DNA from 2 places in the Delftia sp. Lp-1 genome. Region 1 is predicted to be linked to the other one. Evidence: riboswitches for the same ligand, from Rfam matches in the RefSeq annotation. Region 1 holds a riboswitch; the other holds the start of a gene.
The links. Region 1 has a riboswitch for glycine ahead of LGR64_RS25825 (D-amino acid dehydrogenase). Riboswitches for the same ligand answer to the same signal wherever they lie in the genome.
Positions count from the first base shown of each region.

Region 1 (4,206 bases):
GCGATGACGGGGACGATGGCGTGGAGGGCGTGCAGATCGCCTGCCGCACCGAGGACCTGCATGCGCAGCATGCGGATGCGCGCGGCATTTTTAGCGGAGGCTTCTCGGGCGTGGCCTTCGGTGCGGGCGTGCCCTGCATCACGGGCATGGCCCAGGGCTGCGTGCCGCTGGGCGAGGGCCTGGAGATCACCGAGGCGCGCGGCGCCCTGGTCACCGGGCTCAATGGCGATCCGGCCTTGCAGCGCCTGCTGCAACTGCTGGGCGTGGAGCTGGAAGGCAGCGACTGGCAGCCCGCGCTGACCACGGTGCGCAGCACGCTGGCGGCCATTGCGCCGCCGGGCCGGGGCATGGCCCACGGCGTGCTCACCGAAGAGGCCCAGGTACTGACCCTGGTCGGGCTGGACCCGCTGCGCCAGGGCGTGGCCCTGTCATCGGCCGTGGAGGCCGGGCATTCGGTGATCTTCTGCCGCCGCCAGGCCCAGGTCGCGCGCCAGGAACTGCTGCAACTGGGCGCTGCGCTGCGCGATGCGGCGGAGCCCGAGGAGGCGGCGCCCGAAGGCGAGGCACAGCCCCGCATCCGTGGCGCCATCTACATCAGTTGCCGGGGCCGCGGCGGCGGCCTGTTCGGCGGCCCCGATGCCGAACTGCGCACCCTGCGCCACGCACTGGGCGATGTGCCATTGATCGGCTTCGTCGCCGAAGCCGAGATCATGGATGCCCGCCTGCACCGCTTCGCCGGGGTGTTGACGGTGTTCACTGCTTAGGCGTCGTACACACCGTATACGCCGTACACACGGTACACACCGTCTGCACCTCAGACCGCGCGCGGGCGCACCGTGCCTGCGCTGCGATCCGGGTCCATGGCTGCAGCTCCCAGAAAATCGAAATCCACGGCCGGCTGCCTGCCGCTGACCAGGTCGGCCAGCGCCATGCCGGAGCCGCAGGCATGGGTCCAGCCCAGCGTGCCGTGGCCGGTGTTCAGGAACAGGTTGGCGATGGGTGAGCGTCCGATCAGCGGCACATTGCTGGGCGTGGCGGGGCGCAGGCCGCTCCAAAATTGCGCGCGTTCGGTATCGCCAGCGCCGGGGAACAGCTGCTGCACGCGCCGCACGATGGCCTCGCAGCGCACGGGGTCCAGGTTGCGGTCGTAGCCGTTGAACTCGGCCGTGCCCGCAATGCGCAGGCGGTCGCCTTGCGCGCCCGTGTAGCGCGAGAACACCAGCTTGAACTCATCGTCCGTGAGGCTGACCTGGTAGGCCTTGGCGGGGTCCAGCACCGGCAGGGTCACGGAGTAGCCCTTGGCCGGGTAGATGGGCAGGCGCAACCCCAGCGGCTGGGCCAGCAGCGGGCTGAACGAGCCCATGGCCAGCACATAGGCGTCGCCCTGGATGCGTTCGTAGCGGCCATCGGCATTGGTCACTTCCACATGGTCGATATGGCGGCTGGCGCCTGCGCCCGTGGTGCGCAGCGCCATGACGTGGTGGCCGTGGCGGAACTGCACGCCCGTGGTGGTGGCAATGCGTGCCAGCTCGCGCGTGAAGAGATTGGCGTCGCCCGATTCATCCTCGGCCGTATAGGTGGCGCCCGCTATCTGCCCGCGCACATGGGCCAGGGCCGGCTCCAGGCGCACGGCTTCGTCGGCGTCGATCAGGCGGCGGTCGCAGCCCAGGGCCTGCATCTGCTCGGTGGGCTTGAGCGCGCCCTCGAACTCGCGGGCGTTCGTGTAGAAGTGCAGGATGCCCTGCATGCGCTGCTCGTACTGGATGCCGGTGTCCGACCGCAGCTGCTGCAGGGCCTCGCGGCTGTAGGTGCCCAGGCGAACGATCTGCTGGATGTTGTGGCGCGTGCGCGCGGGCGTGCAGTTGCGCAGGAAGGACAGGCCCCAGAGCCACTGGCGCATGTCGGCGCGCAGGCGGAACAGCAGGGGGGCATCCTGACGGCCCAGCCAGCCCAGCAACTTCAGCGGTGCGCCGGGGTTGGCCCAGGGTTCGGCGTGGCTGACCGAGATCTGCCCGCCGTTGGCAAAGCTGGTTTCGGCGCCGGGCGCAGCCTGGCGGTCGATGACGGTCACTTCATGACCGAGAGATTGCAGATAGTAGGCCGAGGCGGTGCCGATCAGGCCGGCTCCGAGAACGATGACGCGCATGACAATGCCCTTTCAAAGGCATGTGCCGGTCACGCGGAAGCTGGTAGCTATGGATTCAATAGCAAGCAGCCTGCGTCCGTCGTGACGCAGCTGCCGCTCCCCCTGTCCTTGGTACCTGAGAGATTCACCGCCGTCCATGGGAACGGGGCTTGCTCCTTCGGTGCGCCGCATATTGCGTGCGGCGGCTCTCCAGACGGCATGTTGTGTTTGCAGTACGGAACCTGAGCGTGTATGGGAGTTTGCGCCTTCGGTGAGGCTCGGCACCGTGGTGCCCGCCTGCTCTCCTGCAGGGGCGATTCTATGTGGCTTGCGGAGCCAGTTCCAGTTGTACTGGGGATATCACCAGTTGCCACCTGCATGTGGTGTGGCTGATTCAGGGTATTCCCTAATTCGCTCAAGAGCCGCCCTCGTAACGCTGGTGTAAACCTTCGGGCTCATGAAAAAAACTATTGAAATAGAAAAAAACATGATTTAGCCTATCGGTATGTGTGGTGGTTTGACAGCGCATGTTCTGATCGATTGAACCTCCATGGGGTAACCATGGGTTGTATATCTGTCGGATAGGCGACTTACCGTTGCACAGGTGAAGGTCTATGGAAACTGGCCCGCCACTGGAAAAAATACAAGCACGGTGAATATGGTTCGTTGAGGGAGGAAAAAAATGATTTGCATCGCAAACCCGGCTGAAGGTGTGCCCGGCTCAATGGGCAATGGAGCAGTGCGCAAGCGCTGATGGAAATCCACCATTTTTGATTGACGCGCAGGATCTGCGCGAAACCCTGTTACTTCCAATGTCACCGGTTGCAAGGTGATTTGTGAGTTCTTGACTCAAATAGAACTATCCGAGGTGCGGCGATGCAAATGCGCTGGGTACGACTGATGGCCATTGCCATTGGGGAAAATATTTTCCTGTCTGATTTCCTTGAAAAAATGGGGAATATCATGCGCGTTCTTGATCGCCTGCCTGGTTCGGTGTTTTTACGAAAATGGCGTGCAGCGAGGTACTTGTTCTCGTTGCTGCTGCTTTCGTGCGCCGGTATTTCATCCACGGCACTGGCGGCGACCATCGTTTTCACGGTCACCGACAACAGCGACGCTCCCAATGCCAATGCAACGACACCAACCACCTGTGTCAGCACGCTGGGGGGCACCTTTGCTGGCGCATGTACGCTGCGAGCGGCCATTCAGGCAGCCAACTACACGCTGCAAACGCTGGATCCGAGTGCCGATGTTTCCATCGTCTTTGCGCCGACACTGACTACGTCGGTGCGAACCATACAGAGCGGGACATCCAAGGATGCGGCCGGAAACCTCTATCCGTATGTCGACAATCAGACGGTTTACGTGCGCTGTGCCAATACATTCATCAGCGGCGCCCAGTCCGGCGCCGTGACGGGAGCCACCAATGCCTGTGGTCAAACCCAGATGATCAGCGGCGGCGATACGGGCACCACCACTGGTGCCGGTGGTGCCTGGTACTGGCTCAAAGGCACCGTGCCAGCCGGCACGGGCTCGTTGACCATCGATTTCGGGGGAGTCATACAAGTCCAGAACTGGGCGGACTCCCCCTGGGAAACTTTTTATCTTGGTGGGAAGAACATCACGCTCACCAATTCGCCCAACATGACCTGTGGCGAAGCGGTATTCGTCGTTGGCTCCCCGGCGAACAATGTCACCATTGATCGCGTCGGCCTGGTGAATGTGGCTCCAACTCCTGCGGGAGAGGGTACGCCGTTCAACTGCGAGCTGTACGCGGAGATTCATCAAGGCGCACAAAACGTATTCTTTACCAATAGCACGATCAATTCCGCGATATGGAATGGAAATTTCGGCAATAACAGGGGCTCGGCTATTTCCGTTGCCGCAAGCAACGGTACAGGCACGGTTTCCAACATCGTTGTCGATAATTTCACGGTAACGAATCTGCCCAACCCTATCGGGGGAATGCAGCTCGAGCAGTTTTTCCAGGTCATGTCGAACATGACCGTCAACGGATTGACGATCAAGAATTCGAATATCGCACTGAGCCCGACTGGTGGAAATGCGCCCAGGGCCGTGGT
Region 1 covers NZ_JAJALJ010000004.1:148,339-152,544, reverse strand. The annotation lists gene LGR64_RS25830 (FIST signal transduction protein) at 1-764, shown strand, start outside; gene LGR64_RS25825 (D-amino acid dehydrogenase) at 815-2,146, opposite strand; glycine riboswitch at 2,239-2,349, opposite strand; gene LGR64_RS25820 (invasin domain 3-containing protein) at 3,002-4,206, shown strand, end outside.

Region 2 (4,206 bases), on a different contig from region 1:
CCTCGAGCACGTCGGCATGCTCGACCAGCGCGTCTTCCACTTCGCGCGGATAGACGTTCTCGGCGCCCGAATTGATCATGTAGTCGATGCGGTCGCGGATCCAGAGGTAGCCATCGTCGTCGATGTGGCCCAGGTCGCCCGTGTGGTACCAGCCGTGCGCCAGGGCGCGGGTGTTGGCGTCGGGGCGGTTGAGATAGCCGGCCATCATGCAGGGGCCGCGCACCAGGATCTCGCCCACCTCGCCGGGCAGGCAGGCCTCGGCCGGATCGGTGGGGGCGTTGTCTTCGCGCAGGCGCGCCACGATGAGGTCATGGCCCATGGAGGGCAGCCCGGCCGAGCCCGCGTGCGAGAGTTGCTCGCGCGGCAGGAGGATGGACATGCAGGGTCCCATCTCGGTGGTGCCGTAGACCTGGACCAGGTCGCTGCCGACCTTGCGCGTCCATTCGCGGATCAGGTGGGGGGCCATGGAGGCGCCGCCGTACTCCACCAGCCGCAGCGCGGGCGCCTGCTCAGGCGAGGCAATGGGGTCGGCCAGCAGCATGGTGACCATGGTGGGCGCCGCGAAGAAGAAGCTCACGCGCTCTTCGCGGATCAGGCGCCAGGCCTCGGCCACGTCGAAGCGGCGCAGCAGCACCTGGGTCGCCCCGGCCTGCAGGCGCGGCAAAAAGCTGGTGTGCAGCTCGGCCGTGTGGTTGAGCGGCGCCATGGCCAGGCCCACGTCGTCGCGCGTGAACTGCATGGTCTGGTGCATGAGGGCGTTGTGCGCCAGCTTGCTGCGGTGCGTATGCAGCACGCCCTTGGGCCGGCCCGTGGTGCCGCTGGTGTACATGAGGATGCAGGGGTCGCTCTCGCGCACATGGGCCTGGGGCGGCGCGCTGCTGCGGCCCCTGGCCAGGGCGGACAGGCGCTGCGTGGCCCAGACCGGCAGCGGGTCGGCCGGGGCATCGTCGGCAAAGATCCAGTGCTCGATGCCTGCGCCAGTGCCGCCGCCTTCGGCCTTGAGCAGGGCCTGGGCGCGTGCGGCCACCTCTCCGCCCTCGTGCTCGAACACCAGGGCGCGCGCAGCACCGTCCTTGAGGATGAAGGCCAGCTCCTGCGCCGCCAGCCGGTAGTTGATGGGGTTGAAGATGGCGCCCAGGCGCGCGGTCGCCAGCATGGTGAAGACAAAGGCCGGCGTGTTGTAGAGAAAGGCCGCGACCACGTCGCCATGGCCTATGCCCAGCTCGGCCAGGCCGTGGGCGTGGCGGTTGACTTCGGCATCGAGCTGGGCGTAGGTCCAGGCGCGGCGCTCGCCGCCCTCCCAAGCGACCAGGGCTTCCTTGTTCGGCAGGTAACGTGCCGGCCAGGCCAATGTGTCTCCCAGCGTCTGCTGCATGTGCGCTTCTTCCTTCTCGCTCACGAGATTTCATATATCGATGCATCTCAATGTAGGAGATTTTTTAGACAGTTATGCAATTTGCAAATGCATCCATGCAGGCAAGCGCATGGAGCTGGGGCCGGCCCGCGGAAATCCCGAAGCCGCGCGGACGCTGGCCGCAGCTAGAATGCGCCGGTCAGGAGAGAGTGCCCGCCCGGCCGCAATGGTCACAGGCAGCGGCACCGCCGAAGGCGCAGGGTTCGTCCCGAACGCTCAGGCAAAAGGACTGGCACCGCCTGCCGCCACGGCCGCAGGCGTTCCTAGCTGGAGAGAGATGCAGGGCACGGCGGTGTGCCCCATCCACCGAAGGAGCAAGCCCCACGCATGGAAGGTGCGGGTGAATCTCTCAGGTAAAGCGGACAGCAGGGCAGGACATCCCGGGATTCCGGGATGGCGTTGTGCCTTGCCCCTTGCCGAAAAGAGAGTCCCTCCTTGACCGCTGCCTCCACCACCGATCTGCTCAAGACCCCGCTGTTCGAACTGCACCAGGAACTGGGCGCGCGCATGGTGCCGTTTGCCGGCTACTCCATGCCCGTGCAATACCCGCAGGGGCTGATGGCCGAGCACCTGCACACGCGCGAGGCGGCAGGCCTGTTCGATGTCTCGCACATGGGCCAGATCATCCTGCGCGGCCCGGATGCCGGCGCGGCGCTGGAATCGCTGCTGCCCATGGACGTGCTGGGCCTGGGCGAACACCGCCAGCGCTACGGCCTGCTGCTCAACGACGCGGGCGGCATTCTGGACGACCTGATGTTCGTGCGCCGCGAGGACGACCTGTTCCTGATCGTCAACGGCGCCTGCAAGCACGAAGACCTGGCGCACATAGAGGCCCGCATCGGCCAGCGCTGTGAAATCGAGCCCCAGTTCGACCGGGGCCTGCTGGCGCTGCAGGGCCCGCAGGCAGCAGCCGCCATGGAGCGCTTGCTGCCCGACACGGCCGGGCTGGTGTTCATGACGGGCGGCCACTTCGACTGGGAAGGCGCCGAGCTGTACATCACGCGCAGCGGCTATACCGGCGAGGACGGCTTCGAGATCTCCCTGCCTGCCAGCCACGCCGAGGCCTTTGCCCGTGCCCTGCTGGCCCAGCCCGAAGTCAGGCCCGTGGGCCTGGGCGCGCGCAATTCGCTGCGCCTGGAAGCCGGCCTGTGCCTGTACGGCAACGATCTGGACACGACCACCACCCCGGCCGAGGCCGCCCTGAACTGGGCCGTGCAGAAGGTCCGCCGCATCGGTGGCGAGCGCGAAGGCGGCTTTCCCGGCGCGGCCACCGTGCTGGCCCAGCTGCAGGCGCCCGAGCTGCTCACGCGCAAGCGCGTGGGCCTGGTGGCCCTGGAGCGCGTGCCCGTGCGCGAAGGCACGGAGCTGCTGGATGCCAGCGGCCGCAAGGTCGGCCAGGTCACCAGCGGCCTGCTGTCGCCCACGCTGAACCAGCCCGTGGCACTGGCCTATGTGGAGCCGGGCAGCGCCGCCGTCGGCACCACGCTGCAGGCCATGGTGCGCGGCAAGGCCGTGCCCATGCAGGTGCAGGCCACGCCCTTCGTGGCGCCCCGCTATCACCGCGGTTGAGGACAGCCTGCGCGCTTGGCGTGGATCGAGTTCGGCGGATTCGTTTTTCCTGCCATCGCATGCCGCTACAGTGCGCACTGACCTTTCTCAAACCGCCTTTCACAGGTTTCTTTTCAGTTTCTATCGGAGCAAGCCATGAGCATCCAGTATTCCAAGGACCACGAATGGATCAACGCCGCCAACCCTGACGCGGCCATCGTCGGCATCACCCTCCACGCGCAGGATGCGCTGGGCGACGTGGTGTTCGTCGACCTGCCCGCCGTGGGCACCAGCTTCAACCAGGGCGATGTGGCCGGCGTGGTCGAGTCCGTCAAGGCCGCCGCCGATGTCTACATGCCCGTCAGCGGCGAGATCGTCGAAGTCAACGAAGCCCTGCGCGACGACCCCTCCCTGGCCAATAGCGATCCGCTGGGCGAAGGCTGGTTCTTCAAGGTCAAGCTCAGCGACGCAGGCCAGCTGGCCGCGCTGCTCGACGAAGCCGCCTACACGGCCTTCGCACAGAGCAACTGACGCCACTTTCCGGCCAGGACGGGCGCCAGGGCCCGCCCTGGCGCTTTTCAGCTTTTGAGACAGGTCACTCCATGCTGATGTCCTCCACCCAGCCCCTTGCCGCCCTCGAGAACGCCACCGAATTCGTGGCCCGCCATATCGGCATCGCGCCCGAAGACGAGGCCCACATGCTCAGCGCCATTGGCGCGGCATCGCGCGATGCGCTGATCGACGCCATCGTCCCGCCCTCCATCCGGCGCCACCAGCCCATGGCGCTGCCGCCGGCCGCCACCGAGGCCCAGGCGCTGGCCGAGCTCAAGGCGCTGGCAGGCCGCAATCAGCTGCTCAAAAGCTTCATCGGCCAGGGCTACTACGGCACGCACACGCCCGGCGTCATCCTGCGCAACATTCTGGAGAACCCCGCCTGGTACACGGCCTACACGCCCTACCAGGCCGAGATCTCGCAAGGCCGCATGGAGGCCCTGGTCAACTTCCAGACCATGGTCTGCGACCTGACGGCCATGCCGATTGCCAACGCCTCCATGCTGGACGAGGCCACGGCGGCCGCCGAGGCCATGACGCTGGCCAAGCGCTCCGTCAAAAGCAAGAGCAACCGTTTCGTGGTGGCCGGCGATGCCCACCCCCAGACCATCGAAGTCATCCAGACGCGCGCCGCGCCGCTGGGCATCGAGGTGCTGCTGGCCAACTCGCTGGAGGAATGGAACCAGCTGATG
Region 2 covers NZ_JAJALJ010000001.1:2,008,076-2,012,281, reverse strand. The annotation lists gene LGR64_RS08900 (fatty acid--CoA ligase) at 1-1,375, opposite strand, end outside; glycine riboswitch at 1,545-1,656, shown strand; glycine riboswitch at 1,672-1,790, shown strand; gene gcvT (glycine cleavage system aminomethyltransferase GcvT) at 1,850-2,983, shown strand; gene gcvH (glycine cleavage system protein GcvH) at 3,119-3,493, shown strand; gene gcvP (aminomethyl-transferring glycine dehydrogenase) at 3,565-4,206, shown strand, end outside.
Region 2: another riboswitch for glycine. It lies ahead of gcvT (glycine cleavage system aminomethyltransferase GcvT); the one in region 1 lies ahead of LGR64_RS25825 (D-amino acid dehydrogenase).